DNA from 2 places in the Bacillus sp. AK031 genome. Region 1 is predicted to be linked to the other one. Evidence: a T-box and tRNA genes for the amino acid it is inferred to sense, from the RefSeq annotation. Region 1 holds a T-box; the other holds one or more tRNA genes.
What was found. The T-box of region 1 lies ahead of M1E09_RS05555 (valine--tRNA ligase). A T-box ahead of a tRNA ligase gene usually reads a tRNA of that ligase, here a tRNA-Val.

Region 1 (16,061 bases):
ACCCGAGTATGCCAGAGGGGAACAGGGCAGCTATGAGGAAGAAGTTCCGGAAGCAGCTGAAGAGGTGGAATATGAAGAATCATCGTCATTGATGTTCGAGGAGGAAAGCAGTTCCTCAGAAGAAATTCAAGCCAAGAAAAAACCTTTATTTAAGAAGAAAAATGAAACGATTTCGTTGACTGACTTTTTCGCTAGAAAGGATGAGGAAAGAGCAGCCAAAATGAAGGTGTGTATTGTCCAGCAAGGTGAAACTCTTGAGGTGATCGCAGATAAATATGAATTGTCGATTCCTCAATTGCTGCGCGTTAACCATCTGGAAGCGCATCAGGATGTATCTGAAGGGCAGGTTTTATATATTCCCGAGGAAGCTGTCTATAAAAATTAACCAGTGGTGAGCAGGGTCTGATCCTTGCTCTTCTGTTTTTTAAAGCAATATTTATGATCATTGCTGCTGGGAGTAAAGAAGACAGAATTTGGATTTTCCGCTTGTTATGTAAGCATAATAAGCTGTCAGTTTTAATAAATGAAGCAGGTGAATGCAATGGCTATAGACCAAAATTTAACTGCTGTTTTAAAACCATACGGTGTCCATCCGAGGTTTATAGAGGGCTTCGGGAAGGTGAAGAAGGTATATACAGAAAAAGGGACACTAGCGGTCAAGAAGATTGCGGCCAATACGGGTGTCGACTTTGTGAGGAATGTACAGCACCTCTTTCAGTCGGGTTACCACCGGATCGTGCCGATTTATCCTACTCTTGACGGCCGTTATGCGGTTTGGCATGAAAATGAATTGTATTATGTTATGCCCTGGCTGTCCAATGAAGTGAAGGAAGACCGGTTTGAACGGCACCAAACACTTTTTCGTGAGCTGGCAAGGCTTCATACTCTTTCTTCTAAAGAGCAAAAGATTGGGAAAGAGGAACGTGAGGAACATTATGAAACATTGAATTCCAGGTGGGAGAAGGAACAGAATTTCCTCGAAGAATATGTTGAACTTTGCGAAAAGGAATGGTATATGTCTCCTTTTCAGCTCTCATACTGTATGTACTTTGGAGATACTTCGCAAGCTTTAAGATTTGCAAGAAAGAAGTTTGACAGCTGGTACGAGGAGACCAAAACACTTGAAAAGGTAAGAAGTGTGGTTGTACACGGCAAGATTTCCCCGGAACATTTTCTCTATGATGAACGGGGAGCGGGATACTTCAGCAATTTTGAGAATACGAGAATCGCCTCACCAATCCATGATATTCTCCCATTCTTGTCAAGGACACTTAAAACATACCCAAAAGCCTACGATGAATGCTTTGACTGGCTGATGACCTATAGCAGCCACTTCTCATTCAGGAATGAAGAAAAACTTTTGTTCTTGAGTTACCTGGCCTATCCAAGCGGATTGATCTCCATTGTGAAAAAATATCATGAAACCCCTAGAGAAAAACGAAATGAATTAAAGTTCCTTCAAAAGCTCCAGCATCATTACTGGCTGTTGAAGAACACTGAGTATATTGTCATGAAGTGGGAAGAATGGGAACAGAAGAAAAAAGAAGCACAGCAGAACACTCAAGAAGGAGCTTCATCCTCATAGCGGGGAGAAGCTCCTTTTAGATCCATTCAAAATAAAGGGCAACCGCCAGTAAAATGAAGATGGATAACAGAAGTACATCAAAAGTGGTGGGCAGAAGGATTGTACGAATTCCTTGGAATATACAAAACGGAACACTGAACTGCTTGCAGACATTCCGGCACGTTCGAAGCCATGGAGGGAGCGTATAGGGATTGTATTTTCTCCGCATAATAGTGTCCTCCTTAATCGATTTATTCTATTCTATGTATAAGCGCATTTTTTTGTTCCAATTTTGTCCGAAAAGTTTTTTGTATTATTTTTTAAAAAATGGGCGATAATGATTGACGAACAGAATTGAAATCCGATACTATATTGAATAATAGTAAATACCTTTCAAATGCAAAGAAAGGGAAGAGTACTTTGACACTCTCCTCAAGAGAGGGAAATCATCTGCTGAAAGATTTCCCAGGAGAAGACAAAGGAATGTCGCCCTTGAGCAGGTTCCGTGAAAGAACAGTAGCGGAGTCCGGTTTAAAGCCGTTATCTCAATGAAGTGCCAGGCATATTCTTCTGCCTGTGTAAAAAGGTGGTACCGCGAATCAGCTCCCTCGTCCTTTTAGACGAGAGGAGTTTTTTTTATTTTTCTGGGAGAAACCAAAAAGCAGTAACTCTAAGGAGGAAACGATTATGGAAAACAATGAAATCAGCATGCCAACCAAATATGATCCGCAGTCGATTGAAAGCGGACGTTATCAGTGGTGGCTTGAAGGCAAGTATTTTGAGGCGAAGAGCGATAAGGAGAAAGAACCTTATACCATCGTAATCCCGCCGCCGAATGTAACAGGAAAGCTTCACCTTGGTCACGCCTGGGACACAACTCTTCAGGATATCCTGACACGGATGAAGAGAATGCAGGGGTACGATGTGTTATGGCTGCCGGGGATGGACCATGCAGGAATTGCCACTCAGGCAAAAGTAGAAGAAAAGCTGCGTAATGAAGGAACGACACGCTATGATCTCGGAAGGGAAAAATTCCTTGAAGAAACATGGAAATGGAAAGAGGAATATGCAAAACATATCCGTGCCCAGTGGGCGAAGCTGGGTCTTGGCCTTGACTACAGCAGAGAGCGGTTCACATTGGATGAAGGATTGTCGGATGCGGTTAAAGAAGTGTTCGTTACACTTTATGAAAAAGGCTTGATTTACAGAGGCGAATATATCATTAACTGGGATCCGGCAACAAAAACAGCTCTATCTGATATCGAGGTAATCCACAAGGATGTACAAGGGGCATTCTACCATATGAGATACCCTCTTGCTGATGGATCCGGACATATTGAAATTGCCACGACCCGCCCCGAAACAATGCTTGGCGATACAGCGGTTGCAGTTCACCCTGAAGATGATCGTTACAAACACCTTATCGGCAAGAAGGTAACACTTCCGATTACAGGCCGTGAAATTCCAATTGTAGGCGATGATTATGTTGATATGGAATTCGGTTCCGGTGCAGTTAAGATTACACCTGCACATGACCCTAACGACTTTGAAATCGGAAATCGCCATAACCTCGAGCGCATACTGGTTATGAACGAAGACGGAAGCATGAATGCTAATGCAGGCAAATACAAGGGCTTAGACCGCTTTGACTGCCGCAAGCAAATTGTGAAGGATCTTCAGGAAGCAGGCGTTCTTTTCAAAATCGAAGACCATATGCATTCAGTTGGCCACTCAGAAAGAAGCAATGCAGTAGTAGAACCTTACCTTTCCACACAATGGTTTGTTAAGATGCAGCCATTGGCCGATAAAGCGATCGACCTCCAAAACGGTGAAGAGAAAGTTAATTTCGTCCCTGATCGTTTTGAAACATCTTACTTGCGCTGGATGGAAAATACCCGCGATTGGTGTATCTCACGCCAGCTTTGGTGGGGCCACCGCATTCCGGCCTGGTATCACAAAGAAACAGGCGAGATTTATGTTGGCAAAGAAGAGCCTGCTGACATTGAAAACTGGAGACAGGAAGAGGATGTTCTGGACACATGGTTCAGTTCAGCTTTATGGCCTTTCTCCACTATGGGTTGGCCTGATACTGAAGCAGAAGACTTCAAGCGCTATTACCCAACAAACTGCCTCGTAACAGGCTATGATATTATCGGTTTCTGGGTTTCAAGGATGATATTCCAAGGTCTTGAGTTCACAGGAAAACGCCCATTTGATGATGTGCTGATCCATGGCCTGGTTAGAGCGGAAGACGGACGTAAAATGAGTAAGTCATTAGGCAACGGTGTCGATCCAATGGAAGTGATTGATCAATATGGAGCAGATGCGCTGAGATATATGCTATCTACAGGAAGTTCGCCAGGCCAGGATTTACGTTATTCAACAGAGAAAGTTGAATCTGTTTGGAACTTCGCGAATAAGATCTGGAATGCTTCCAGATTTGCGCTTATGAACATGAACGGAATGAAATATGAAGAAATTGACTTGTCTGGTGAAAAATCAGTGGCAGATAAGTGGATCCTGACCAGATTGAATGAAACGATTGAAACGGTAACAAAGCTTGCTGACCGTTATGAATTCGGAGAAGTCGGCCGTAATCTTTATAACTTCATCTGGGATGATTTCTGTGACTGGTATATTGAAATGGCAAAGCTTCCATTGTATGGAGAAGACGAAGCAGCCAAGAAGACGACAAGATCCATTCTTGCCTACGTTCTTGATAATACAATGAGACTCCTTCATCCATTCATGCCGTTTATTACCGAGGAAATATGGCAGAACTTGCCGCATGAAGGCGAATCAATTACAACAGCAGCATGGCCGTCAGTAAAAGAAGAATACACTGACAAAACGGCTGCCGAAGAAATGAAGCTGCTTGTCGAAATTATCCGCTCGGTTCGCAATATCAGAGCAGAAGTTAACACTCCGATGAGCAAACAGATTAAGCTGCTTCTGAAAGCGAAGGATGAACAAACACTGAACACGCTTGAAAAAAATAAAGCATATATCGAGCGTTTCTGTAATCCGGAAGAAATGACAATATCCACTGATATTGAGGCACCGGATAAAGCGATGACGGCTGTTGCCACAGGTGTAGAACTCTTCCTTCCATTAGAAGGATTGATTAATATCGAAGAAGAGATTGCCCGCCTGGAGAAAGAATTAGAGAAATGGAATAAGGAAGTTTCCAGAGTTCAAGGCAAGTTGAATAATGAAAAATTTGTAAGCAAGGCGCCTCAGAAGGTTGTTGATGAGGAACGTGCAAAAGAAGCAGATTATCTTGAAAAACGCAGTACAGTTCAAGCTCGTATAAATGAATTGAAAGGCCAATAAGAAAGCTGATCAACGGGACTGGTCCATGATGATGTTCACTCATTGTCTATTAGGACCGGTCCCGGTTTTAGATAGGAGCGACAGAAATGATACACACTTATGAAGAAGCCGTTAATTGGATCCATTCGAGATTAAGGCTTGGCATTAAACCTGGATTAAGCAGGATGGAATGGCTTATGGAAAAAATGAATCATCCTGAGAAAGAGCTGCAAACGGTTCATATTGCCGGGACGAATGGAAAGGGATCTACACTTACTTACCTGCGAAATATATTGGAAAAAGCAGGATACACTACGGGGACATTTACTTCTCCCTATTTTGAAGTATTCAATGAAAGAATCAGTGTGAATGGAACGCCGATAAGTGACGAGGAGATTATCCAACTCGTCAATGTCGTGATTCCTTTGGCGGAAGAACTTGAAAAAAGTGATTTGGGCGGACCGTCGGAGTTCGAAGTCATAACGTGTATGGCATTGTATTATTTTGCGAGAATCAACCCGGTCTCCATTGTTTTATTTGAAGTTGGACTTGGGGGAAGATTGGATTCGACCAATGTAATTGATCCGATTGTTTCTGTCATAACGAATATAGGGAAAGACCATACTCAGTTTCTCGGTGATACGATAGAAGAAATCGCCTTTGAGAAAGCAGGGATCATAAAAGAAGGAAAGCCTGTCGTTTCAGCAGCATCTGCCCCTGGAGCTCAAGAAGTGATTATCAAAAAAGCAGATGAAAAACAGGCTGATTTATATCTATTGAACCGGGAATTTGAAGTCGATTATAAAGGTCCTTCTCCTTTAGGGGAGAAGTTTGGCTTTTCAAACACTGCAGGAAACAGTTGTTTTGAGATCAGTATGATTGGAAGGCATCAAACTGAAAATGCAGCCCTTGCTGTCCAAACAGCTCATCTTCTAAGAGAGAAGTATTCTTATCAGATAGATGAGGGTGCGGTCGCAGATGGTTTGGCTGCTGCCTATTGGCCGGGCAGAATGGAACAGGTTCATAAAGAACCCCTGATATACCTGGATGGAGCCCATAACCCTGAGGGGATGCAGACATTGACTGACACAATCCAAAACAGATTTAAAGAAAAGGAAGTCCGAGTCTTATTTGCAGCTTTAAAAGATAAGGACTTGCAGCCCATGACAGGAATGCTCGAACAGAGTGTGCCATCCATAGCTTTGACTTCATTTGAATTTCCGAGAGTAGCTTCGCCTGAAGAACTGGCAAATCATTTTCAATTGGATCATCATCATATAGTGGAGGATTGGGAGCTTTACGTGAATAACTTTATGAACAATGCTGAAAAGAATGAAATTCTCATCGTGACCGGATCACTCTACTTCCTGTCTGCGGTTAAGCCGGTGATCGTCAATGATGGACTGAAATTGTAAAATTACCATGACATTTCGTTAATACTTTGATAAAATATTCTTAAACTTGTGACTTTTTAACTAAATTTGGCAGGGGTGCGAAATGCTCCTGTTCCATGACAGATAAATAGACTTTAATGAGAGGAGGGGATTTTGATGGGTATCAGCAGGGCGCATGAAACAATAGTTTGGATAGTGTGGGCACTTCTTGTTCCTGCAGGACTATACTTTACCTATCAATACTTCCCTCCTGTCAATGCTAATATGCTCAGCATGCTGGCATTCATCATTTTTACGATCATAATATCCGTGATGCCCATCGTCATAAACGGGCTCCCGATCCTGCTGATTCAGTGGGTATCCTTAGCGGCATTTTTGAAATTTGGCCTTTTCTTTGAAGTTGTTTTAATGCAAATTGCGATAACCTCCTATATGATCAGGCTCCGAATCGGGAAAAATGATTTTTACCGTGTGCCTTGGAATTCTATTATGTTCTTCATGATGTCTGTGTTCAGCGGGGTAGTTTATTTGGCAATAGGGGGAGAGATCGGATATTCTCCTGTTGGATCTCTGTTTATTCCTGCATTGATCTATCAAGTCTCTTCTATTCTGCTAAACCAGATTCTATTGATTGGGTTTTATGCCTTCCTGAATCGGAAAATTAAAATTTTCGGTGAAGACCTAAAGTGGGACTTCTCCGCTATGATGATCATGTTTCCACTCGGGCTCGGCCTTTACTACCTTCAATACCAAATCGGGCCGATTGCCCTCTTCCTGATCGGGCTTCCATTCATTTCAGGAGCCATGATTTTAAGACTTTACAACTCTTCAGAACAGATTAACCAGTACTTGCAAAAGGCGGTGGAGATCGGTCATCAGCTTACTGAAAGCCTGCAGGTAAATGAGGTGCTTCATCTCTTCCTGGAGAAAATCTTGCAAACACTGCCTGTTGAGTATGCTTATATTCTGGACGTTAAAGGCGACGAGCTGGTGCTCCTCAGAAGAGTTGAAAATAATGAGAGCAAGTCGATTGACCTTCCTCCTTTAAAAAGGAATGAAGGAATCAGCGGGCTGGTATGGGCAACTGGAAAGTCGGCTTTGTTTCATAATAAGTCAGACTGGGCTGAAGTAGTAAGGGGATACATGCCTGAAGATGTGGAAAGCGTTCTTTCCGTCCCGATTGTCAGGAACCAAAAAGTAAGAGGCGTGTTGCTGCTGGCATCCTCAAAAAAGAAAGCCTATAAAAAGTATCAGTTAATGATTGTTGATATTCTGTGTTCCTATCTTGGCGTTGCAATCGCCAATGCCCGCCACTATGAGGCGACAAAACGGAACAGTGAACGCTGCGCATTGACCAAATTGTATAACTACAGATATTTTGAAGACCTTCTATCCCGTGAGTTTGAAGCGATGGAGAAAGGAGACAGGAACTTCCTCTCGCTCATCATGCTGGATATTGACCACTTTAAATCAGTCAATGATAATTATGGGCATCAGAGCGGCAATGAAATTCTTTATGAGCTTGCCCGCCGGTTGGAAACTTTGATTGGGGATGAAGGTACGGTTGCCAGATATGGTGGAGAAGAATTTGTCATCCTGCTTCCGGATACCACCAAAGAAGATGCTTTTCTCATTGCTGAGATAGTAAGAAGAACCATTGCAGACCGTCCATTTATTCTGCACAGTAATCTTGAAACCGAAAGAAAGGCACTTCCGATTAAGGTTACCGCCAGTATCGGAGTCGCAACCGCCCCTCTGGATGCCGATGAAAGCATGTCATTGATCAGGCATGCAGACCGTGCCTTGTATACCGGAGCCAAACAGGCCGGAAGGAACAGGGTAGCTGAATATGTGAAGTCTTCTTGATCCCCGCTTTTACAGCGGGGTTTCTTTATGTAAAAATTTCGCAAAATGAGCACTTTGGTCTATGTTGTGGAAGGATTGCTTGCTATAATAGTAGATAAGTAGCTAATTAACAATATTTTTTGACAATAAATGACAATGAGGAGGGGAGAATTTGAGTTTGAGAAAAAGGTATTCGTCAGGAATCATATTTACTATCATTATCAGTTTTATTCTACATACCTCCTTTGCCGCTGCAGCAGCCACTCCTTCCATAGACTTTTCCGTACAGCCAAGTGCAACTGAATATGTTAAGCCTGTCAACAGTGATGCAGAGGGACGCCTGGATATTGAAGTGGCTCCAAAGGGACAAGCCACTAATGAAGAACGTAAACCAATTGATGTTGTATTTGTCCACGATACTTCAGGATCAATGAAGGATTCCTTTGGCGGGGTGAAAAAAGCTACAAGTGCGGAGAATGCACTGAAAGAATCACTTAAATTTTTCCAACAGAATAAACAGAGCCAGGATAACTATTATTTTGTTCCGTTTGATAGTGACGTAAGTTATAAAAGCTATGGGAATAAAAGAGTAGAACCGACTGAAGGCATTGGCGAAATACAATCAATGGCCGAGAATCTGGATTACGGGGACATGTCGTGTTTTATCTTTTGGTGTAATGAAAAATATGATTTCAGTGTCGGAGGTACAAACTATACCCAGTCATTGGACTATGCTTTATCCAAGTTTTCAGGTATGAGAGATTCAAAGAGATACATCATCTTTCTAACGGATGGAGAACCGACTTCCCTTAAACTTAATAATAAGCAATATACACTTTACAACAATGGCTCGGCTGCTATAGGAAATTCCTATGCCAACTATAATACTGTTAAAAGTATCATCCATGAAAAAGCAGTAAGCTCAGCAGAAAAACTAGGGCAAAACGATGTGAAAATGTACAGCATCGCTTTTGCAGAACAAGGAGAAGTAAATTACCAACTGCTTGAAACCATGTCCAACAAAACTGGTGGAAGGGCAATACAGGCCAATCCTGACAGTCTGTCGAATGTCTTTACCGATATTTCAAAAGAATTTAACTCTCCTTCCATAGAGGGAGAAGTTCAAATAGACTTGAATAAGTTCAATGGAAAAGTGAAACTTGCGCCAAATTCAGATGCCTATGTAGATAGCAATAATGTGGTGCATATGAAATATAAATTCACTTATCCAATCGGCCAAAAACCTACACCGGGCAATATACAAATGAGCCTGCCGCTTCAATTCACACAAAAGGGCCAATATGTATTTGATAATATCAAATTAATATATAAAGATTTTGATGGGAGAACCCAGCCGGCGATTACTCACGACAGTGTGACTATCAATATTGTGGAAGAAGCAGCTCCAAAGTTTGAGAGTGCAGTCAAAATTAACGGCAACCAATATCACACCCCTGAAAACCTAATTAAGATGGGGATGCAAAATAATGAACATAATGAATTCTCAATTGAATATGACTTAACTCCAGCCGGGGTACTTCAGGCAAACAGGTCAGGTGTGCTGAACAACATACGAATTGTCCAGCCGCTTCCTGATGGAATAAGTCTTAAGAGTGAATCTTTACTGTCATCGATAAGCGGCTTGCTTACAAACTCATCCGTTAATGAAATTACTCACAATGGTCAAAGGGCGATTGAGATAAAGCCCGGCAGAGCAATCAATTATAGCGGCAGTCAATTCTCGCCTGCTCGGTTGAATTTGAAAGCTGTTCTCCAGGCGGACTTTGCAATGACCTTAGTTAAAATGCCAAAAGCAGTGATTTACTATGGCGATTCGAACTTCAGTGCCCAAAATCATACTCTGACTTCCCACTCAGGATATATTGGGCTTCAGGTTATCTTGAAAGGAATGACGGACAGCTTCACTTACATTGGAGACCACGCCGGCAAACTGGTGAAAAAGAATGATGCAAGCGGTGAAGTACTTGCAGCGGTAACTCCTAAAGCACTGCCAGTAAGCGGGCTGGAACTGATTGACGGCAGCACAATCAGGGTTCATTACAGGGATAATACTGTTCAAGATGTATATTTAAAAACGAATTTTGAAGTGTTTGAAACTGAAACAGAAAAACTACTCACAAATAATGAAGAAACACCTGGGCCGGCAGCCTTTAAGGTAAGTAAACGTGTCGGCGGGCAGGATGTGGTTTATAAATACAAAATTATCTCTGAAGAAATTGAGACAGACTGGGTTGATTTTGATCCTTCTCAAGCTGTCGAACTTCCATCAGGTTTGATTGGCTCTGTTGAGATCTTGGTCAAAACAGAGGGTGGATTTACACTTAATCAAAATCCAGTAACAAAGAGAATCATCTTGATTAAAAAAGTTAGTGAAATTATCGCATCTCCTAATCCGATAGAGGTAAAAGTTGGAGAGTCTGTAGAGATCGAGATAGAAATCCTTCCTATAGATGCTTCGAATAAGAATATCGAGGTATACCTTGAAAAAGGCAATGGAGACACAGCAGCCAGATACACATTCGAGGGGATTTTAAACAATCGTGCACATAGGATCCTTGGTGTTAACCCAGGTGAGGACCGACTCGTTATTGAGGCAAAAGATGGATCTGGCGTAAAAGTATTTATTCCGGTTACGGTACTTGATCCATATGTAGAGCTGGATGAAGTTCGATTTAAACAAGCCAAAATCAATTTGCCTTTAACAGATCAATGGATCCCGATAGATGCATTCCTGATCTTTAATCCATCAGATGCTACCAATAAGAATCTGGCAGAAACGATTTCATCCACCGATACAATTGAAGTCATTAAAGAAGATGGAGAATGGTATATAAGGACAGAAGAGCTTGGTTATACCACCATAACAGTCGTAGCAGAGGAAGACAGCTCAATTACCGACTCAGCGGTATTTGAAGTCGTGACACCTGAAGAAGGCGGAGAAGATAATCCTTATATAGACGGCAGATGGTAACAAAAAAAGCTTTCCCAATCGGGAAAGCTTTTTCTATTGCACTGAAATTTCATCACTGAAAAGAGAAAGAAATTCTGTTTTAGGAAGAGCATCAATTTTTTGTAGAAGAATATCCCGGTTGTAATTGATGTTAAATCTTGATAAATGATAATCCTGGTCAATCTTTGTCGAGAACAGATCTGCCTGCTGAATGTTGTCAATTTCCCCTCTGATCGCATTAATTTCAAGAGTGTCATTAGCGAATACGCCTCCATCAATATGGAAAAGGGAGCCAACCCCGTACAGTTCTGCGCTGTCGTCCGTGTAAAAGAATGCTTTCAACGGTTTTATGCTTGATTCAGAAACCGTCCCCCTGAAGGATTCCGGTTCTTCACTATCGGCGAAATTTTTATATTCATTCATCCGTGTCATCGTCAGCTTTTCTCCAGATAAAAGTACAAGTTGTTTAGTATTGTTTTCATTTCCAGATATGTTTAAGTTTGAAATAAAAGCTTCACCGCCTGCATAGATGACCGAATCGAAAATCACCTCATCATCTTCCGGCTGGTCTCCTTCGTTACTATTTCCTTGAATTAAAAGGTTTTCTCCAGCAAATAAGTTACCTACAATGGTTGACTGGCTGTCCAGAGATTGAATGGTCAGTGATCTCCCTGCGAGCATATAGCCTGGCTGGCCCTGGCCCTCACTATTAAATAATAAACTATTGTTCCCCTGGATTGTAATATTCCCTGCTGAAATTACATTTCCATTAATTTCAATAGAATCATCTAAATTGATTAAATGGATATCACCAGTCGCAATAATGTCATTAAGGTTGATTGACTTGTTGCCAATAATGTAAATATCTCCATCGGCAATGATTTTACCTGGAAAATCCAGAATGGAATTTACACTGGAAATGACCAGGTCGCCAGGCACCTCAATTGTGGAGCCCAGGCTGTTATCTATGAGTTTATAGCTTAAATCATTCACATTGTTAAACAGATCGAGTCCAAGGATATCTTCAAGTCCACCGTTTACAATATCCAACGGCTGTTTCAGCAAGTCAGGTAAGTTTGCCAGACTGAAGGTATATCCTCTCCTGATAGACTGCTCCAGCTGCTGTGGTAAATTTTGTATTGTTGAAGTTTGAGAGAAACCCTGGTCCTGCTGAATTTCATTGACTCTTTCTGTAAAGGTCTTTTCAAAATCGACACTGATAAATTGGCTGTCATTCTTCAGGAGCGGAAGTCTTTGATGATAAAATTTATCAGCAGTCAAGTAATCCATCACAGCTTTATAGTCAGATTGTGATGCATTAATGTATATATCCCCAAAGATAGACGGGTAGGGTGTTTCTATTTCCTCCTGATCGCCGTCTGTCAATTGGTAATGGGCATTTTTATCAATGGCCAATTCATTGCCGAAAACATTGCCGGCGATATTCGGGGACCCATTCAATATGGTCTTCTCTCCGGCACCGGCCGCATACTTCAAAAATCCCGGGAGCGGGGAAAGGATGATCCGCTTTCGGATAGTGCGAGTCACTTTACCCTCCTTTGTGTCAGGGGTTTGTACAGTTACGACAAACTCCAACACTCTTGTCAGCTGAAGGGATGGGTTGATATCAAAGGTTTTAAGGCTTGCAAGGCTGCCGCCCAAGCACTGATGATCATCGCCGGGTATCAGATATTTAGGGCTGTTTGAAGTCACATCTACTATATTCACGCAGGATATACTGTCATTCATTGAACCAGTTCCGATTTTGGAGGTGAAGTGGGATGTCAGTTTTGATGTAAGGTCCAAGGGGGACAGTTGTTCAATTTTGAAGTTATTCTGGACAAGTTTGGTAGATAAGTCAGCTGTCAACTCATCAATTAACTTCAGTCCTTCATATGTTATGTCGATGTCAGTTTCCCTCACTTCCGTTCTTTTTGCACCCCCAATGGAAGCAGAGAGTACCCCCATCCCGATGGTGATGACGACCAAAGAGGTGATCATAACGGTTATCAAGGTATTTCCCTTTTGATTCAATTTCATTTTTCTCCCCCTTTGTATTAAAATCCAAACTGGCTTTGCAGGTTCAATTGTTTATTATGCCTTATATGGGAAACTTCAAAGTCCAATTCCACTATTGCACTTGTACACTTCCCATCCCCGTCTGTTTCTGAACAGGTGTAGCTGATTTGCGAATCTTTGAAGTCAGAAGGTGTTTCGATGGTTGATCCTCCGGTTGTCCAAACCTGGCGTCCGTCAACCTGCGATAACTTCATTTCAAAATATTGCTGTTCAGTCCTTTGTTTATCCTGGTCAATGACTGCTGGATTATATTGGTTTTGTGCCGTTTCGACACTATCAACAAACTTAAGGCAGTTTTCTTCATCGCATTCCATAACATAATCGAACGGCATCGAGTACAGGCTTTTCATCATCATTGCGGATACATAGTCTGCATCCTCTCTAAGCTGTGATTCTATGCTGACCTTTTCATATATTTTATATCCCGTCAAGAAAGTACCGTAAATGACAGGGAATAAAATGGCGGAGATAGCTATTGTCAGCAAGAGTTCAATCAATGTGAAGCCTTCTTCAGCGTATATCTTCACTTTTAACCGTTCCATCAACCGCTGTACTGAATTCCTTATCATTCGTTATCCACCTCACCTCTGCAATAATGGGAATATAATAGTCCAGCTCTTCCCGTTCACGAGAAGGTACTTCTTCTGATTTTATATCTACTTCATAGGTAGTTTCATTAATTGAAATATCTTTACAGTCTGCCGGAACTAGGTCTCCGGGGGAATATGTCTTATATCCATCATCACAGATTTTAAGGTGTAAATAATGGGTTTCAGGAGATTTTTTTCCTTCGTTGACATCTGAAAATGCCCGTTTCGTTACCAAAAAGCTTTGGTTCTCCATATACATTAAAGCGTTCCGGGCAACATTGACTGCAACGGTTTTCTTTTGATTCATATTCGTATATGTACCAGCCTGGAAGAAAAAATTCAGGAAGACCAATAATACAGTACTTAAAATGGTTACTGAGACTAATACCTCAATAAGTGTCAAACCTTGGTGATTTCTTAAGTTATTTGACAGTTTCATTCTGTCACCTTCTTTCAAAATGCCTAAGTTTATTATACAATATCTAAGAGTCGAATAATGTAGAAGTAGTACTAATTTCATAGAAATTTAATACTTGATGAAGGGAGTGGAAGGATGGAGCAATATATTTTCGCACTGATCGCCTTTGCTGTGCTGCTGCCTGTGTTATTTTTCCTGCCGGGAGAAATAACCAAAAAAGGAAAAGCAGGGATAGCCGGAGGGGCTTTGCTGATTTCTCTTCTGGGTCTGCTGGCAATGAATCAGTATTCGCTTTGGATGGTAGCCATTATATTATTCATTTTAGTTATTGTATCTTCCCTTATGATTGGAAACCGTTTCAGTTCATTGGTAGCGGCTGAAGAAGGGTTGAAAGATGCCAATAATTCCACAGCAGCTGAAAATCATGAAGACAGGCTTGAGGTTGAAACAGAAAATAAAGTTCTTTTTACTTCCTTGGAAGAAGAACAAGAAGTTTCTCAAAATGAAGCTGCAGAACCCCTTTTGGCGGATACACCTATAGAAGAACCAACAGAGATCCCGCAAGAATCAGATAGCGCTGCTGAAGAGTTGGAAGAACTTCCTATTTTGTCTGATTTGGAAACTGAGGAAGAAGAAGCAGATGAGGTTGATGATGACCTGCATAAAGAGCTGTTTGCCAATGAATCCGCATTTGTTGAAACCTTGCAGGAAGAGCAGCCTTCTTCCCAGCAAGAATTAAGTGAGATTGAAGCACTTATTGAGAAGGAAGCTGAATGGGATCAAAGTCAACTCTCCAACGAAGAAGATTTGGAATTGATTGAAGAAGGTACCATTACAGAAGAAGAGATGCCAAAGCTTGAATCTCAATCTTCGGAAATGGATATGGACGAAGAGGAACAAACAGTAGAATTGAGTGAAATTGAGTTATTGATTTCTCAAACCGATGATGACTCCGAAATTCCTGAGCTGGACCTTCCAGAAATTGAAGAAGATAGAGAAGTTCTTGAAGAGGAAAAAGCCGAAGAAGATGGACTGGCTGATATGGAAGAGGTCGAGCTGACTGAACAGGAACTTGACTTCCTTAAAGAGGATGAGGCAGCTTCACAAGGCGAACAGCCGGCTCCCGTAGAAGCTGATGAAGACCTTATACCACTTGAGGAAGAAAATCTTCAGGATGGCATTCTAACAGAAGAAATCATCATGGAAGACGAAACGATTGCAGGTGAAGGAGATTCTGTTACGAAGGAAAATCCTAACGAAGAAGCAGCCATTATAGAAGAGCAGGGAGATATCCAGTCCAGTTCTCCATTACAAACCCGTGTCATCCATGCGATAGCAGAAGAATTGGCATATTACAGGAAAAAGCTCTCAGTCGAAGATTTCGAGGCGATGGTCCATCAATATATGCATCCTCAGCTGCATGACAGAGATTATTATGTGCTTTCCAAGCAGCTGATTCAGCGTTATACCGAATCAAAAGATTACAAAAAACTGAAATTATTTATTGAAGAAATCGAAGGCAGATTCATTTCTTATCCGGTTCTGAAGAGCGAATTGAACCTTTATAAAGAAATGGCCTGGAAAAATATCATAAAACAAATGATGGAACAGGAAAGGGAATAGGTGTGAGTTTATGAAGAAGAGTGCTGAAATTGTAGGTTTGCCGATTATTAGTATCAGTGATGGAGTGGAAATCGGAAGTGTAAAATCGCTTGTCATCAATCCGGAGAAGGGTTCAGTCGACTTTCTGACAATCGAGCATGAGGACTGGCAGGTAAGCGTGAAAGCGATTCCCTTCAAAAAAGTTATTGGGATCGGTGAATATGCTGTAACGGTGGAAAACGGCAATGCGGTGATTGACCTCAACGAAATTCCGATTGCCAATGCA
Region 2 (16,061 bases), 320 kb from region 1:
TCCCGCATCCATGTCCCGGCAAGTCAAGGGAAGCCAGAGAATCGAGGAAACACGCCGCCAGCCTGCCTAACCCGCCATTCCCCAGGCCTGCATCGGCTTCCTCTTCTTCTATCTCATCCAAGTCGATACCCAGATCATTCAAACCCGCTTCGACAATTTCATAGATTCCCAGATTCATGAGATTTTGACGCAGCAGACGCCCGAGCAGAAATTCGATCGATAAATAATAGACCTGCTTCTGCCCGCTGAACCGGTATTGTTCATTCGTACCGATCCAATTAATACTGATGTATTCCCGGATCATATTGCCGAGAGTAAAGTATTGATCCCTTGTCGTAGATTCAGGAAATGTCTTGCCATACATCATTTCCAGCCTTTTCAGAAAGACCTCTTTAAAGTCATTTTTATCAGAAAACATGGCTCTCACTCCTGGATGAAATTTTCGCGTACAACTGATTATATTTAAAAGCGGATTGGGCCCACCCACAATCGATTCCCATAGCTTCGCGAACAATGTTCTTCCATGTTTCTTGATCGTTATAATAGAAGGATAATGCACGTTTTAAGGTGTAAAGCATGTCGTGGGCGTTAAAGTTCCTGAACGAAAACCCATGTCCTTCTTTTGTTATTTCATTGTATGACTTTACTGAATCATTCAGTCCGCCGGTTTCTCTTACGAGGGGAAGGGTTCCATATCTTAATGCAATCATCTGTCCAAGCCCACATGGCTCGAATTTTGAAGGCATGAGAAACAAATCAGAACCAGCATAAATTTGTTTTGCAAGGTCTTCATTGAAACCGATCGTTACTCTTAGCTTTTGAGGGTAGATGGCAGCCATTTCTTTGAAAAATTGTTCAAACTCCTGGTCGCCGGTTCCCAATAGGATGAATTGCAGATTTTCCTGCATCATCTCATGAAATACGCCTTTTACAAGATCAAGGCCTTTTTGCTTTGTTAATCTTGAAACAATTGAGACGACCGGTATGCCAGGATTTTGCTCTAAGCCGAACTTTTTCTGCAGGCCAGCCTTATTCACTTTCTTTCCTTCTAAATCATCTTTACTATAAGGGACAAGCTCTTCGCCTGCCTCAGGGGAATAATACGTATCATCAATGCCATTAAGGATTCCTTGGAGGCTTGCAACCCGGGCACGCAAAACCCCTTCCATTTTTTCTCCGTAATAAGGAGTCAGGATTTCATCCCTGTACGTAGGGCTCACGGTTGTAATATAGTCACTCGATAGGAGTGCCGCTTTCATGAAATTCATATTTCCGTAGAACTCCAGCTGCTCCGGATGAAAATAAGATTCTTCGATTCCCAGCAGCCCTGTCATGACTTCCTTTGGGAAGATACCCTGAAATTGCAGGTTGTGTATCGTAAATATCGTTTTGATGAAGCTGTAGCCTTTTCTCCATTGATACTGAGTGCGCAGCATAAACGGAATCATGGCTGTATGCCAATCGTGGCAGTGAAGAATATCAGGCTCATATTCCATGTGCGCCAAGCTCTCCAGAACGGCCTTGGTAAAATAGGAGAAGCGTTCTCCATCATCCCAATAGCCGTAGAGCCCTTCACGTTTAAAATAGTATTCATTATCAATAAAATAGAACGTGACCCCATCCAGCTCTAGTGACTCGATTCCGCAATACTGTTCCCGCCAGCCGATCGATACGGAAAAATCGCACACTTTCTTCATTCTTGTTTTATACTCGTTCGCGATGGACTGGTATTTTGGGAGAATAACACGAACATCCGTACCAAGGCTCTTCAGTTCTTTAGGAAGAGAACCTGCTACGTCCGCCAGACCGCCTGATTTTATAAAAGGGACACATTCCGAGACAACAAATAATACTTTCACGAGTTCATCAACGCTCCTTGAATCATACCTTTTCTGATAACCACCGGATTATCCGGTGTTCCGACAAGCTTCACATTATCTTCTATCTTCACATCTTTGTCCAGAATGACGTATTCTAAAACACAATTTTTTCCGACTTGGCTTTTTTGCATAATAATACTGTTGGAAATGGATGTGCCCTTTGCAATTCTAACACCGCGGAAGATCGTACTTTCCTTTACATCACCTTCAATGAAGCAGCCGTTTGCGATGATTGAATTTTTCACCATCGCTCCTTTCTGGTATCTTGTCGGCGGTTCATCTTTCACTTTCGTCAGCACTGGATATTCTTTACGGAAGAGCTGCTTCCAGCATTCTTCCTTCAAAAGATTCAAGCTGGCTTTAAAGTAACTTTGGATGCACTCGATCCTTTCAACATACCCCAGGTATTCATAATCACAGACAGTATAATTGCCGGACTGGTCTTCAACTACATCTTTCATGCAGGTGTACCCGGTATCCTGGCGTTTCTCGATTAACTCGATCAGCAGTTCAGTTTTCATGAGATAAACTTCCATGGATTTGTTTTCATGGTTCATCTTCGTAATATCACAGCCTGTTTCCATATGGCGTTTGAGAAGAGGCTTAAAGTCAGTCGTAAAGATGGTATTACAGTTGCTGATCAAGGCGTATTCCTGCTTGCTTCTGTAAAAGTAATCCATGTGATGAGCAAAATGATTGAATGAACCCATTCCGTCATCCATTGAATCGATGGCTGGTGCCGGGAAGAAGAATAACCCATCCCTTTTTCTGTTCAGATCCCAGTTCTTCCCGGAACCTAAATGGTCCATTAAAGAGCGGTATTGGTACTTCGGAAAGATGGCGACACTATGAATCGCTGAGTTCACCATATTGGAAAGAATAAAGTCAATCAACCTGTATCTGCCGGCAATCGGTACAGCTGCCAATGATCGATTCAACAATAAATCCTCAAGAGATTGATGGTAAGTGGTTGCGTCAATTACTCCAAGCATTGAGTTTTTCAATGAGTTATCCCCCTGTCACATAGATGAAATTTTTATTGTACTTCCTCTTCTTCCATAATTGATGCCAGGAACGTTTCTGTCACCAATATGACCTCATCAGTACCCTCTTCAGGAATAATGCAGATTCCATCTGGAATGCGGACATTCGGAGGTACAATCACTTTTTCCAAATAAGCGCCTTTGCCCACTACTGCATCCGGCATGATGACCGATTGTTTAATATGTGCACCTGACTCGACTCTCGTTCCCTGGAAAAGAACAGAGTGATCGACGATGCCTTCTATATAACAGCCTTCATTAATTAATGAACCTTCCACAACGGCATTCTCCGAAATATATTGAGGAGGCTGGTTGGGATTCACCGAATAGATTCTCCATTCCTGGTCAAACAGGTTAAGGTCACATTCATCGTCCAATAAATCCATATTCGCTTCCCAAAGACTTTTGACCGTTCCTACATCTTTCCAATAGCCTTTAAAAGGATAAGCCATCAGTTTCTTCTTCTCATCAAGGAGCAGCGGAATTACATCCTTCCCAAAATCATGGGTGGAATCAGGGTTTCGGTCATCCATCTCAAGGTATTCCTTCAAAAGAGACCAGTTGAAAATATAAATCCCCATGGACGCCAGGTTATTCTTTGGAAATTGTGGTTTTTCATCAAACTCTGTGACTCTCATATCCTCTGAAGTGTTCATAATGCCGAACCTGCTGGCCTCATCCCATGGGACTTCAAGTACAGAGATGGTCACATCCGCTTTTTTGCTGATATGGTAATCAAGCATTTTTTCATAATCCATTTTATAAATGTGGTCTCCTGAGAGAATGAGAACATACTCCGGGTCAAACTGTTCAATATAATTCAGGTTTTGGAAAATTGCACTCGCTGTACCTGTATACCAGCGCACTTCTGATGATTCAGCATAAGGAGGCAAAACAGTCACTCCCCCGCTCTTCCTATCAAGATCCCAGGCGCTTCCGATTCCTATGTATGAGTTCAACAATAGCGGCTGATATTGAGTCAGTACCCCGACTGTTTCGATACCGGAATTCGTACAGTTACTCAAAGTAAAATCGATGATGCGGTATTTCCCTCCAAACGGTACAGCGGGTTTTGCCAGGCTTTTAGTCAGTGAACTTAACCTGCTTCCCTTCCCTCCTGCTAACAACATTGCGACACAGCTTGCTTTTCCCATATTTAATGCGCTCCTTCCGTTGATGAATTGGTCTTAAATATACTGCAGCATATGGTGGAATGGTCATTTCCACATAACATGGCTTTCCATGCCAGCCCTCATTGGTTACCTTCAAAACATCCGGGTTGATTTGATTGGATCCTCCATAACGTTCATGGTCACTGTTCCAAATCTCTCTGTAGCCGTCTGCCTTCAACACCCCTACTTTGTAATGGTGATATACATGGGGACTGAAGTTACAGACCACCATCAGATGCTCCTCAGGGTCAACGCCTTTTCTAATGAAGGAAAAAATCTGCTGGGAAGCGTTATTCACATCCACCCATTCAAAGCCTTCTGACCGGTGATCCTGCTGGTATAACGAAGGCGACTTTTTATATAAATGCAAAAGCTCTTTAAGATATGTGTTAAACTTTTGGTGTTTTTCAAAATTCATCAAATGCCAGTCAATCTCCTCAAGGTCCTTCCACTCAGAGAACGGAGCAACCTCAGTGCCCATAAACAGTAATTTCTTACCTGGATGGGCCGTCATGAATCCAAGCAGAAGACGAAGCTGCGCAAACTTCTGCCAGTAGTCGCCTGGCATCTTATCAAGCAGCGACTTCTTCCCATGTACCACTTCATCATGTGAAAACGGCAGGATGAAATTTTCTGTAAAAGCATAGAGCAGGGAAAAGGTGATCAACGAATGTTTATCCTGCCTCTCTGAATGATGTGTCTCCATGTATTTCAATACATCATTCATCCAGCCCATATTCCATTTGTAATTGAACCCAAGGCCCCCATAATGGACAGGAGAAGTCACCTGCGGCCAATCTGTTGAATCTTCCGCAATCATTAATGCATGCGGATCAAAATCAAACACTGATTTGTTCAGCTTTTTCATAAAAGCAATGCCTTCATGATTGACACTGGTTTGAGCCTGGTTTGCTCTATAGATAATGTTAGCGACTGCATCCACCCGAAAACCATCAAGATGATATTCTTCCATCCAAAACCTTGCACTGGAAATCAGAAAACTTTGGACTTCTCCTTTACCAAGGTCAAAATTCGCTGTCCCCCAAGTATAATTCTCCCGATCGCGTTCCTCGGCATAGTCATACATGAACGAACCATCAAAGCGGTAAAGGCCGTGTGCATCCTTACAAAAATGGCCAGGCACCCAATCCAAAAGAACTCCAAGTCCATTGACATGGCATTCATTGATGAAGTACTTAAAGTCCTCCGGGGAACCATAACGGCTTGTAGGAGCAAAATAACCTGTTCCCTGGTATCCCCATGATCGATCATAAGGATGTTCAATTACCGGAAGAAGCTCAATATGAGTAAAGCCGTGCTCAACTGCATGAGGAACAATTGCAGCAGCCATTTCCTTATAGCTCAAAAACTCCCCATCCTTCTTCCGCCAGGTACCAAGATGAACTTCATAAATGGACATGGGCTGGTCATAAGGAGGAATTTCACTCTTCTTAACCAGCCAATCTTCATCCCTCCATTCAAATCCCTTCAAGTCATAGACTATACTAGCGGTGTTAGGACGCAGTTCATTGTAAAAGGAAAAAGGATCGCTCTTCAACAGGATTTCCCCAGTCACGGCAACGATCTCATATTTATACGCGGCCCCTTGAAGATCTTCATCAATCTCCAGAAACCAAATTCCTTCTTTATTCAATTTCTCACATTGAAATTCCCGGCTGTTCCAATCATTAAAACTGCCTGCAACACCCACAGACACAGCCTCAGGTGCCCAAACACAAAATGAGGTCATAAATCGGCCGTTCCTGAAAATACGGTGAGCGCCAAACATACGATGCGCTTCATATAAATTCCCTTCATGGAATAAATGGATATTAAAATCGGTAGGAATCACGGCATTCATCTCTTTCACCTGCAGTTAAATTTAAAAGTTTAGTCTATCTTATACTAAACTTTCGCCTATGCAGAGAGATTCCCTCCATTTACTTTTCGTAAAATACCGACACAATCCTCAGATGAAAGCGGTTGCCTTGTAATGCAGCAGATAAACCGGAGTGAGAAATACAAGAAAATGTCGGAGTTTGTAGAAATATCCTTTAGTTGAAAAGCTGCTCAGGTGGAATATTTTCAACTTATGAAGAGGTGGTTTGAGGTGGCTAAGAGGATAGATTAATCTATTTTTTGTCTTTAAGCCTTTATAGACACTTAACTTATGGTTGCTGCATTCTATATGTTCTTTGAACACTTTTAGGGACACTTAGTTTCTAGTTCCTGATGCTATATGTCCTTAGAGCGCTCCTAGGGACACTTAGTTTCTAGTTCCTGATGCTATATGTCCTTAGAGCGCTCTTAGGGACACTTAGCTTCTGGGCCCTGGTTCTATATGTCTTTAGAGCGCTTTTAGAAACATTTAGTTTCTTGTTCCTGATGCTATATGTCTTTAGAGCGCTCTTAGGGACACTTAGTTTCTGGTGACTGCTTCTATATGTCTTTAGGGCGCTCTTAGGGACACTTAATTTCTGATGACTGCTTCTATATGTCTTTAGAGCGCTCTTAGGGACACTTAATTTCTGCTGGCTGCTTCTATATGTCTTTAGAGCGCTCTTAGGTGACAATTAGCTTCTGGTGGCTAGGTCTATATGTCTTTAGGCACTCTTAGGGACTCTATTTGTCCTAAATTTGCTTCTAGAGAATTTGAAGTGTCAGAGAAATTTTTATTGAGACACTGGCTCCAGTAATTATGGATATCTTTAGACCGCTATAACGGCATATTGATTTCAACTTGTTGGTCTCACTCCATTTTTACAACAATAAAGTAGGCCAGTAGGAAATAAACTATTTTATAGCACAAAAAAAAGACTATCTACTTAGATAGTCTTTTAAGTAATGACCCATACGGGATTCGAACCCGTGTTACCGCCGTGAAAGGGCGGTGTCTTAACCGCTTGACCAATGGGCCGTATTGAGATGGCGGAGAAGGAGGGATTTGAACCCTCGCGCCAGTTGCCCGACCTACACCCTTAGCAGGGGCGCCTCTTCAGCCACTTGAGTACTTCTCCGTGTGAATGGCTCCGCAGGCAGGACTCGAACCTGCGACCGATCGGTTAACAGCCGATAGCTCTACCACTGAGCTACTGCGGAATAATACCATGGTGGGCCTAAGTGGACTCGAACCACCGACCTCACGCTTATCAGGCGTGCGCTCTAACCAGCTGAGCTATAGGCCCATGGAGCGGGTGAAGGGAATCGAACCCTCATCATCAGCTTGGAAGGCTGAGGTTTTACCACTAAACTACACCCGCAAAACTTAATGGGGCGACTGATGGGAATCGAACCCACGAATGTCGGAACCACAATCCGATGCGTTAACCACTTCGCCACAATCGCCATAAGTTACTATATTAAAATTAAAATGGTGGCTCAGGACGGAATCGAACCGCCGACACATGGATTTTCAGTCCATTGCTCTACCAACTGAGCTACTGAGCCATAATGGTTTCGGCTTCCGCTAAGCTGCAAATCACTTTGTCAGCGTCTTCTGGGATTTTTGACGATAGTCAAAATATCCAACCTTTAGCGAAACCCTCTTAGTTTGAACTAAGATAAATTGTATAAAAATGGCGGTCCGGACGGGACTCGAACCCGCGACCTCCTGCGTGACAGGCAGGCATTCTAACCAACTGAACTACCGGACCAAGTTTTTTGCTTTTGGCAAAATAAACTTCATTAATTTTGACGCCAGTCAAAATATCTATCCTTTAAAAGGAAAAGGTAAATATTTAGGATTGACGCCAGAAAATTGTATTGCGGGAGCAGGATTTGAACCTGCGACCTTCGGGTTATGAGCCCGACGAGCTACCGAACTGCTCCATCCCGCGACGATAAAAAGGAAATATGGCGGAGGAAGAGGGATTCGAACCCCCGCGGGCTTTAACACCCCTGTCGGTTTTCAAGACCGATCCCTTCAGCCGGACTTGGGTATTCCTCCGTATGAATCAATAATAATGGTGGACCTTGCAGGACTCGAACCTGCGACCGGACGGTTATGAGCCGTCTGCTCTAACCAACTGAGCTAAAGGTCCGTAAAGTAGCGGCGGAGGGGATCGAACCCCCGACCTCACGGGTATGAACCGTACGCTCTAGCCAGCTGAGCTACACCGCCATGATATTGAAAGTGTATCGCTTCCAGTTTCACAAAAGTTTTCATTGCTTCGCTACGCTGCGCGACATTTTCAGAAGTTTATCTACTAAGTTTCGTAAAAAAACCAAGTGGAGCCTAGCGGGATCGAACCGCTGACCTCCTGCGTGCAAAGCAGGCGCTCTCCCAGCTGAGCTAAGGCCCCATAATGTTAATTTTGAAGTGGTCGGGAAGACAGGATTTGAACCTGCGACCCCTTGGTCCCAAACCAAGTGCTCTACCAAGCTGAGCTACTCCCCGCAATGTGTTAATATGGCGCGCCCGAGAGGAGTCGAACCCCTAACCTTTTGATCCGTAGTCAAACGCTCTATCCAATTGAGCTACGGGCGCATATGATAAAATCTCTGGTGCCGAGGACCGGAATCGAACCGGTACGGTAGTCACCTACCGCAGGATTTTAAGTCCTGTGCGTCTGCCAGTTCCGCCACCCCGGCAGGAACTCATATGGAGCGGAAGACGGGATTCGAACCCGCGACCCCCACCTTGGCAAGGTGGTGTTCTACCACTGAACTACTTCCGCAATATGGTGCGGGTGAAGGGACTTGAACCCCCACGCCTTGCGGCGCCAGATCCTAAGTCTGGTGCGTCTGCCAATTCCGCCACACCCGCATAATGATAGTTATTTTGCAGTGCAAAAAACTATGGTGAGCCATGAAGGACTCGAACCTTCGACCCTCTGATTAAAAGTCAGATGCTCTACCAACTGAGCTAATGGCTCGTACTAATTAAAAGTGGTGCCGGCAAGAGGACTTGAACCCCCAACCTACTGATTACAAGTCAGTTGCTCTACCAGTTGAGCTACACCGGCAGGTGTTTTTGTCTCACAAGGAACAATTATACTAGGTTTTAAATCTGATTTCAATGTTACTTTTTGGTATATTTTTTAACTCCGCTTCGCTTCGTAAAAAAATCATGGTGGAGGATGACGGGATCGAACCGCCGACCCTCTGCTTGTAAGGCAGATGCTCTCCCAGCTGAGCTAATCCTCCATTATAAAGCCTGGCGACGTCCTACTCTCACAGGGGGAGATCCCCCAACTACCATCGGCGCTGAAGAGCTTAACTTCCGTGTTCGGCATGGGAACGGGTGTGACCTCTTCGCCTTAATCACCAGACATTGTCTTTTTAAGGACAAGTATTATTATAACGAGTTATTTATTTTTTTCAAGTGTTTTTTGAAAAAAATTATTCACTCAAAACTAGATAAAGTTATGAAGAAAAGAAAGTATTCCGAGTTTCGCTATAATTGTGGTTAAGTCCTCGATCGATTAGTATCTGTCAGCTGCACGTGTCGCCACGCTTCCACCTCAGACCTATCTACCTGATCATCTTTCAGGGATCTTACTCACATAAAGTGATGGGAAATCTCATCTCGAGGGGGGCTTCATGCTTAGATGCTTTCAGCACTTATCCCTTCCGCACATAGCTACCCAGCGATGCCTTTGGCAAGACAACTGGTACACCAGCGGTGCGTCCATCCCGGTCCTCTCGTACTAAGGACAGCTCCTCTCAAATTTCCTGCGCCCACGACGGATAGGGACCGAACTGTCTCACGACGTTCTGAACCCAGCTCGCGTACCGCTTTAATGGGCGAACAGCCCAACCCTTGGGACCGACTACAGCCCCAGGATGCGATGAGCCGACATCGAGGTGCCAAACCTCCCCGTCGATGTGGACTCTTGGGGGAGATAAGCCTGTTATCCCCGGGGTAGCTTTTATCCGTTGAGCGATGGCCCTTCCATGCGGAACCACCGGATCACTAAGCCCGACTTTCGTCCCTGCTCGACTTGTAGGTCTCGCAGTCAAGCTCCCTTGTGCCTTTACACTCTGCGAATGATTTCCAACCATTCTGAGGGAACCTTTGGGCGCCTCCGTTACTCTTTAGGAGGCGACCGCCCCAGTCAAACTGCCCACCTGACACTGTCTCCCACCCCGATCAGGGGCGAGGGTTAGAAGTTCAACACAGCCAGGGTAGTATCCCACCAGCGCCTCCACCGAAGCTGGCGCTCCGGTTTCCAAGGCTCCTACCTATCCTGTACAAGCTGTGCCAAAATTCAATATCAGGCTACAGTAAAGCTCCACGGGGTCTTTCCGTCCTGTCGCGGGTAACCTGCATCTTCACAGGTACTATAATTTCACCGAGTCTCTCGTTGAGACAGTGCCCAGATCGTTGCGCCTTTCGTGCGGGTCGGAACTTACCCGACAAGGAATTTCGCTACCTTAGGACCGTTATAGTTACGGCCGCCGTTTACTGGGGCTTCGGTTCGCACCTTCGCTTGCGCTAAGCACTCCCCTTAACCTTCCAGCACCGGGCAGGCGTCAGCCCCTATACTTCGCCTTACGGCTTCGCAGAGACCTGTGTTTTTGCTAAACAGTCGCCTGGGCCTATTCACTGCGGCTCTCTCGGGCTTGCACCCTAACAGAGCACCCCTTCTCCCGAAGTTACGGGGTCATTTTGCCGAGTTCCTTAACGAGAGTTCTCTCGCTCACCTTAGGATTCTCTCCTCGCCTACCTGTGTCGGTTTGCGGTACGGGCACCTTTTTCCTCGCTAGAGGCTTTTCTTGGCAGTGTGGAATCAGGAACTTCGGTACTATATTTCCCTCGCTATCACAGCTCAGCCTTCACGGTGACGGGATTTGCCTCATCACCAGCCTAACTGCTTAGACGCGCATATCCAGCAGCGCGCTTACCCTATCCTCCTGCGTCCCCCCATTGCTCAAACGGAAAAGAGGTGGTACAGGAATATCAACCTGTTGTCCATCGCCTACGCCTTTCGGCCTCGGCTTAGGTCCCGACTAACCCTGAGCGGACGAGCCTTCCTCAGGAAACCTTAGGCATTCGGTGGACAGGATTCTCACCTGTCTTTCGCTACTCATACCGGCATTCTCACTTCTAAGCGCTCCACCAGTCCTTACGGTCCAGCTTCTCAGCCCTTAGAACGCTCTCCTACCACTGACACCAAATGGTGTCAATCCACAGCTTCGGTGATACGTTTAGCCCCGGTACATTTTCGGCGCAGAGTCACTCGACCAGTGAGCTATTACGCACTCTTTAAATGGTGGCTGCTTCTAAGCCAACATCCTGGTTGTCTAAGCAACTCCACATCCTTTTCCACTTAACGTATACTTTGGGACCTTAGCTGGTGGTCTGGGCTGTTTCCCTTTCGACTACGGATCTTATCACTCGCAGTCTGACTCCCATGGATAAGTCTTTGGCATTCGGAGTTTGTCTGAATTCGGTAACCCGATGAGGGCCCCTAGTCCAAACAGTGCTCTACCTCCAAGACTCTTACTACATGAGGCTAGCCCTAAAGCTATTTCGGAGAGAACCAGCTATCTCCAAGTTCGATTGGAATTTCTCCGCTACCCACACCTCATCCCCGCACTTTTCAACGTGCGTGGGTTCGGGCCTCCATTCAGTGTTACCTGAACTTCACCCTGGACATGGGTAGATCACCTGGTTTCGGGTCTACGACCACATACTCATTCGCCCTATTCAGACTCGCTTTCGCTGCGGCTCCGTCTTTCCGACTTAACCTTGCATGGGATCGTAACTCGCCGGTTCATTCTACAAAAGGCACGCCATCACCCGTTAACGGGCTCTGACTACTTGTAGGCACACGGTTTCAGGTTCTATTTCACTCCCCTTCCGGGGTGCTTTTCACCTTTCCCTCACGGTACTGGTTCACTATCGGTCACTAGGGAGTATTTAGCCTTGGGAGATGGTCCTCCCAGCTTCCGACGGGATTTCACGTGTCCCGCCGTACTCAGGATCCACTCAAGAGGGAACGAAGTTTCGACTACAGGGTTATTACCTTCTGTGACGAGCCTTTCCAGACTTCTTCGTCTACTTCGTTCCTTTGTAACTCCGTATAGAGTGTCCTACAACCCCAAGAGGCAAGCCTCTTGGTTTGGGCTAATCCCGTTTCGCTCGCCGCTACTCAGGGAATCGCGTTTGCTTTCTCTTCCTCCGGGTACTTAGATGTTTCAGTTCCCCGGGTCTGCCTTCCATACTCTATGTATTCAAGTATGGATACTGCACCATTACGTGCAGTGGGTTCCCCCATTCGGAAATCTCCGGATCAAAGCTTACTTACAGCTCCCCGAAGCATATCGGTGTTAGTCCCGTCCTTCATCGGCTCCTAGTGCCAAGGCATCCACCGTGCGCCCTTTCTAACTTAACCAAACGGTTAATCAAACAATATCTCATAAGAGATATCCTAAAATGGCGAATTCTCGGTTCTTTCTTGACTTTCTTCATATATCTTTATCTAGTTTTCAAAGAACAATGTTTGATGGTCATCACTTATCAAAGGAGCTTTTAAAGCTTCGCTTCGCTGCGCGATGTTAATGAGGGTTATTTTGCTGTCGCAAAAAACCTAATTAAACCATCAAAACTGAACAAAACAAAATCAAATCGTCACGTCTCATATATCCTTAGAAAGGAGGTGATCCAGCCGCACCTTCCGATACGGCTACCTTGTTACGACTTCACCCCAATCATCTGTCCCACCTTAGGCGGCTGGCTCCAAAAGGTTACCTCACCGACTTCGGGTGTTACAAACTCTCGTGGTGTGACGGGCGGTGTGTACAAGGCCCGGGAACGTATTCACCGCGGCATGCTGATCCGCGATTACTAGCGATTCCAGCTTCATGCAGGCGAGTTGCAGCCTGCAATCCGAACTGAGAACGGTTTTATGGGATTTGCTAAACCTCGCGGTCTTGCTGCCCTTTGTACCGTCCATTGTAGCACGTGTGTAGCCCAGGTCATAAGGGGCATGATGATTTGACGTCATCCCCACCTTCCTCCGGTTTGTCACCGGCAGTCATCTTAGAGTGCCCAACTGAATGCTGGCAACTAAGATCAAGGGTTGCGCTCGTTGCGGGACTTAACCCAACATCTCACGACACGAGCTGACGACAACCATGCACCACCTGTCACTCTGTCCCCCGAAGGGGAAAGCCCTATCTCTAGGGTTGTCAGAGGATGTCAAGACCTGGTAAGGTTCTTCGCGTTGCTTCGAATTAAACCACATGCTCCACCGCTTGTGCGGGCCCCCGTCAATTCCTTTGAGTTTCAGTCTTGCGACCGTACTCCCCAGGCGGAGTGCTTAATGCGTTAGCTGCAGCACTAAAGGGCGGAAACCCTCTAACACTTAGCACTCATCGTTTACGGCGTGGACTACCAGGGTATCTAATCCTGTTTGCTCCCCACGCTTTCGCGCCTCAGCGTCAGTTACAGACCAGAAAGTCGCCTTCGCCACTGGTGTTCCTCCACATATCTACGCATTTCACCGCTACACGTGGAATTCCACTTTCCTCTTCTGTACTCAAGTCCCCCAGTTTCCAATGACCCTCCACGGTTGAGCCGTGGGCTTTCACATCAGACTTAAGAGACCGCCTGCGCGCGCTTTACGCCCAATAATTCCGGACAACGCTTGCCACCTACGTATTACCGCGGCTGCTGGCACGTAGTTAGCCGTGGCTTTCTGGTTAGGTACCGTCAAGGTACCGCCCTATTCGAACGGTACTTGTTCTTCCCTAACAACAGAGCTTTACGATCCGAAAACCTTCATCACTCACGCGGCGTTGCTCCGTCAGACTTTCGTCCATTGCGGAAGATTCCCTACTGCTGCCTCCCGTAGGAGTCTGGGCCGTGTCTCAGTCCCAGTGTGGCCGATCACCCTCTCAGGTCGGCTACGCATCGTCGCCTTGGTGAGCCGTTACCTCACCAACTAGCTAATGCGCCGCGGGTCCATCTGTAAGTGGTAGCTAAAAGCCACCTTTCCACTTTTCCTCATGCGAGGAAAAGAAATATCCGGTATTAGCCCCGGTTTCCCGGAGTTATCCCAGTCTTACAGGCAGGTTACCCACGTGTTACTCACCCGTCCGCCGCTGACTTCAGGGAGCAAGCTCCCATCAGTCCGCTCGACTTGCATGTATTAGGCACGCCGCCAGCGTTCGTCCTGAGCCAGGATCAAACTCTCCGATAGAAGTTTGACTTGCTCATTGATGCTGAAACTGTGTTTCAGCCTGCTAATTTTAAAGTGTTAGCAACTTTGTAAGAACAGTGTTCTTACTAGAATTAACGTTGACGTTTTGTCTTGTTTTGTTCAGTTTTCAAGGTTCAATCTTTTCTTTCGCTTGTCTCAGAAGCGACTTTACTATCATAACACTTCATCAAGTTGGTGTCAAACACTTTTTTTAAAACCTTTTTTTGATGTGAAGTGAATTAAGTTATGTCGTTTGCAGCGACGAATAATAATATATCATGATAATTTTTTTTGCGCAATACTTTTTTTAGATTTCTTTTAAAAAATCATAAACCTTTTAGATAGTGCATATATTTAGCACAACCAACTTTGTATGAGAGGAGCACCACTATTTATGATAATAAACGCAGCACTCATTCTTTCATTCATCATGGCTGTATACCTGTTTGCCATCTCTTTTGTACAAGCCATCCATATCAGCGAGTCACAAACTGAAGTCAAGGGCGGAACCTTTATCTTCTCCGTCATCATGGCATTTGTCTTTTCGGGGATGACCTATATATTTATTTGATAGAACCAACAGAAGGAAGGACCGACACCAGGTCCTTCCTTCTTAATTATTCTCTCGACAATAATATTATCTTTCATAGTCTTCCTTTAATAAAGCCGAAATTGAAGCATCGACAAACTTTCCTTTTTCAAAAAAACGCTTCCGCTGTGTTCCTTCATATAGGAAGCCGCATTTTTCAAGGACGTTTTTGGATTTATCATTCTCCGGATCATAGAACGCCTCAATTCTATTGACCTCCATCTCCCTGAATGCAAAAGAAAATATCGCCTTGAGGGCTTCACTCATTATACCTCTGCCCCAATATTCCGGATTCAGTTCATACCCTGTCTCTACTTTATAGTGTTCTTTTTCTATTGCATGAAATCCGCATGTCCCGATAAGTTCGTCGGAAGATTTAATTGTAATCGCCCAGCGTATTTGATTAGTTGTGTGATATCCATCGGCCAGCTTTTCGATTAACGCTTCGGCCTGCGATAGATTTTTAAATGTTTCTAAATCATAATACTCTGTCACTCTGTCATCAGAAAAGTTTTTAAAAATCGATTTTGCATCATCACGCTTAATTTCTCTTAGTATTAACCTCTCCGTTTCCAAAACGGGAAATTGGTTAAATGTATTTTCCACTATGTTACCCACCCTTCATTTGGAGAGCTAAAAGCTTTCTTGTTTTTCTTTCCTCTTTAACAAATAAAAAGATTCCCAGTAAGATAATCCCGCCGCCAATAATTTGCGATAACATTAAACTTTCCCCCAGCAGTGTATAAGCCAGGACGGATGCTCCAATCGGTTCAAACAATATTGCCATCGAGATGGTTGTGGTACTCAACCATTTTAATGACCAATTGAACAGAGTGTGTCCGAGCAAAGTGGGGACGATGGCGAGAAGCAGAAAGTAAACCCACTCCTCTTTAGGATAAGGCCCAAGGCTTTCTCCTTTTAATAGAACATAAAAAAAGAGCACAACCGTACTGATCAGATATACAATGAATGTATAGGTAACCAACGACAGCCTTTTTCTTACATTCTGGCCGAAGAGTAGATAAGCTGTCACCAATGCGCATGCCATTAGAGCAAGCAAGTCTCCCCATAATGCCATTCCACTGACTTTGAAATCGCCCCAGCTGATCACAAAACTTCCTCCGATTGCCAATACAGCAGACAGAAGAGCAGTGCTGCTGTACTTTTCCTTGAAAAATATGTATGTACCTAAAAAAGCAAACAACGGCTGCAATGTCACCAGCACTGTA

Region 2: it has a tRNA-Val gene. The T-box ahead of M1E09_RS05555 (valine--tRNA ligase) is inferred to sense a tRNA for this amino acid. The anticodon was not compared.

What each region holds. Positions count from the first base shown of each region.
Region 1 covers NZ_CP096424.1:1,116,591-1,132,651, forward strand. Annotated here, with positions in the region: gene spoVID (stage VI sporulation protein D) at 1-385, shown strand, start outside; gene ysxE (spore coat protein YsxE) at 542-1,585, shown strand; gene M1E09_RS05550 (hypothetical protein) at 1,602-1,793, opposite strand; T-box leader at 1,958-2,183, shown strand; gene M1E09_RS05555 (valine--tRNA ligase) at 2,252-4,897, shown strand; gene M1E09_RS05560 (bifunctional folylpolyglutamate synthase/dihydrofolate synthase) at 4,984-6,291, shown strand; gene M1E09_RS05565 (diguanylate cyclase) at 6,427-8,136, shown strand; gene M1E09_RS05570 (vWA domain-containing protein) at 8,288-11,107, shown strand; gene M1E09_RS05575 (hypothetical protein) at 11,141-13,126, opposite strand; gene M1E09_RS05580 (PilW family protein) at 13,144-13,734, opposite strand; gene M1E09_RS05585 (type IV pilus modification PilV family protein) at 13,676-14,194, opposite strand; gene M1E09_RS05590 (hypothetical protein) at 14,309-15,796, shown strand; gene M1E09_RS05595 (PRC-barrel domain-containing protein) at 15,807-16,061, shown strand, end outside.
Region 2 covers NZ_CP096424.1:798,460-814,520, reverse strand. Annotated here, with positions in the region: gene M1E09_RS03980 (glycogen/starch/alpha-glucan phosphorylase) at 1-418, opposite strand, end outside; gene glgA (glycogen synthase GlgA) at 408-1,859, opposite strand; gene M1E09_RS03970 (GlgC family sugar phosphate nucleotidyltransferase) at 1,856-2,884, opposite strand; gene M1E09_RS03965 (glucose-1-phosphate adenylyltransferase) at 2,917-4,077, opposite strand; gene glgB (1,4-alpha-glucan branching enzyme) at 4,007-5,956, opposite strand; tRNA gene M1E09_RS03955 (tRNA-Glu) at 6,941-7,012, opposite strand; tRNA gene M1E09_RS03950 (tRNA-Ser) at 7,022-7,112, opposite strand; tRNA gene M1E09_RS03945 (tRNA-Asn) at 7,120-7,194, opposite strand; tRNA gene M1E09_RS03940 (tRNA-Ile) at 7,204-7,280, opposite strand; tRNA gene M1E09_RS03935 (tRNA-Gly) at 7,282-7,355, opposite strand; tRNA gene M1E09_RS03930 (tRNA-His) at 7,365-7,440, opposite strand; tRNA gene M1E09_RS03925 (tRNA-Phe) at 7,467-7,542, opposite strand; tRNA gene M1E09_RS03920 (tRNA-Asp) at 7,672-7,748, opposite strand; tRNA gene M1E09_RS03915 (tRNA-Met) at 7,858-7,931, opposite strand; tRNA gene M1E09_RS03910 (tRNA-Ser) at 7,949-8,041, opposite strand; tRNA gene M1E09_RS03905 (tRNA-Ile) at 8,059-8,135, opposite strand; tRNA gene M1E09_RS03900 (tRNA-Met) at 8,142-8,215, opposite strand; tRNA gene M1E09_RS03895 (tRNA-Ala) at 8,324-8,396, opposite strand; tRNA gene M1E09_RS03890 (tRNA-Pro) at 8,415-8,491, opposite strand; tRNA gene M1E09_RS03885 (tRNA-Arg) at 8,505-8,581, opposite strand; tRNA gene M1E09_RS03880 (tRNA-Leu) at 8,597-8,685, opposite strand; tRNA gene M1E09_RS03875 (tRNA-Gly) at 8,697-8,771, opposite strand; tRNA gene M1E09_RS03870 (tRNA-Leu) at 8,776-8,860, opposite strand; tRNA gene M1E09_RS03865 (tRNA-Lys) at 8,894-8,969, opposite strand; tRNA gene M1E09_RS03860 (tRNA-Thr) at 8,984-9,059, opposite strand; tRNA gene M1E09_RS03855 (tRNA-Val) at 9,165-9,240, opposite strand; rRNA gene rrf (5S ribosomal RNA) at 9,249-9,365, opposite strand; rRNA gene M1E09_RS03845 (23S ribosomal RNA) at 9,499-12,434, opposite strand; rRNA gene M1E09_RS03840 (16S ribosomal RNA) at 12,692-14,243, opposite strand; gene M1E09_RS03835 (hypothetical protein) at 14,638-14,814, shown strand; gene M1E09_RS03830 (GNAT family N-acetyltransferase) at 14,881-15,438, opposite strand; gene M1E09_RS03825 (DMT family transporter) at 15,443-16,061, opposite strand, start outside.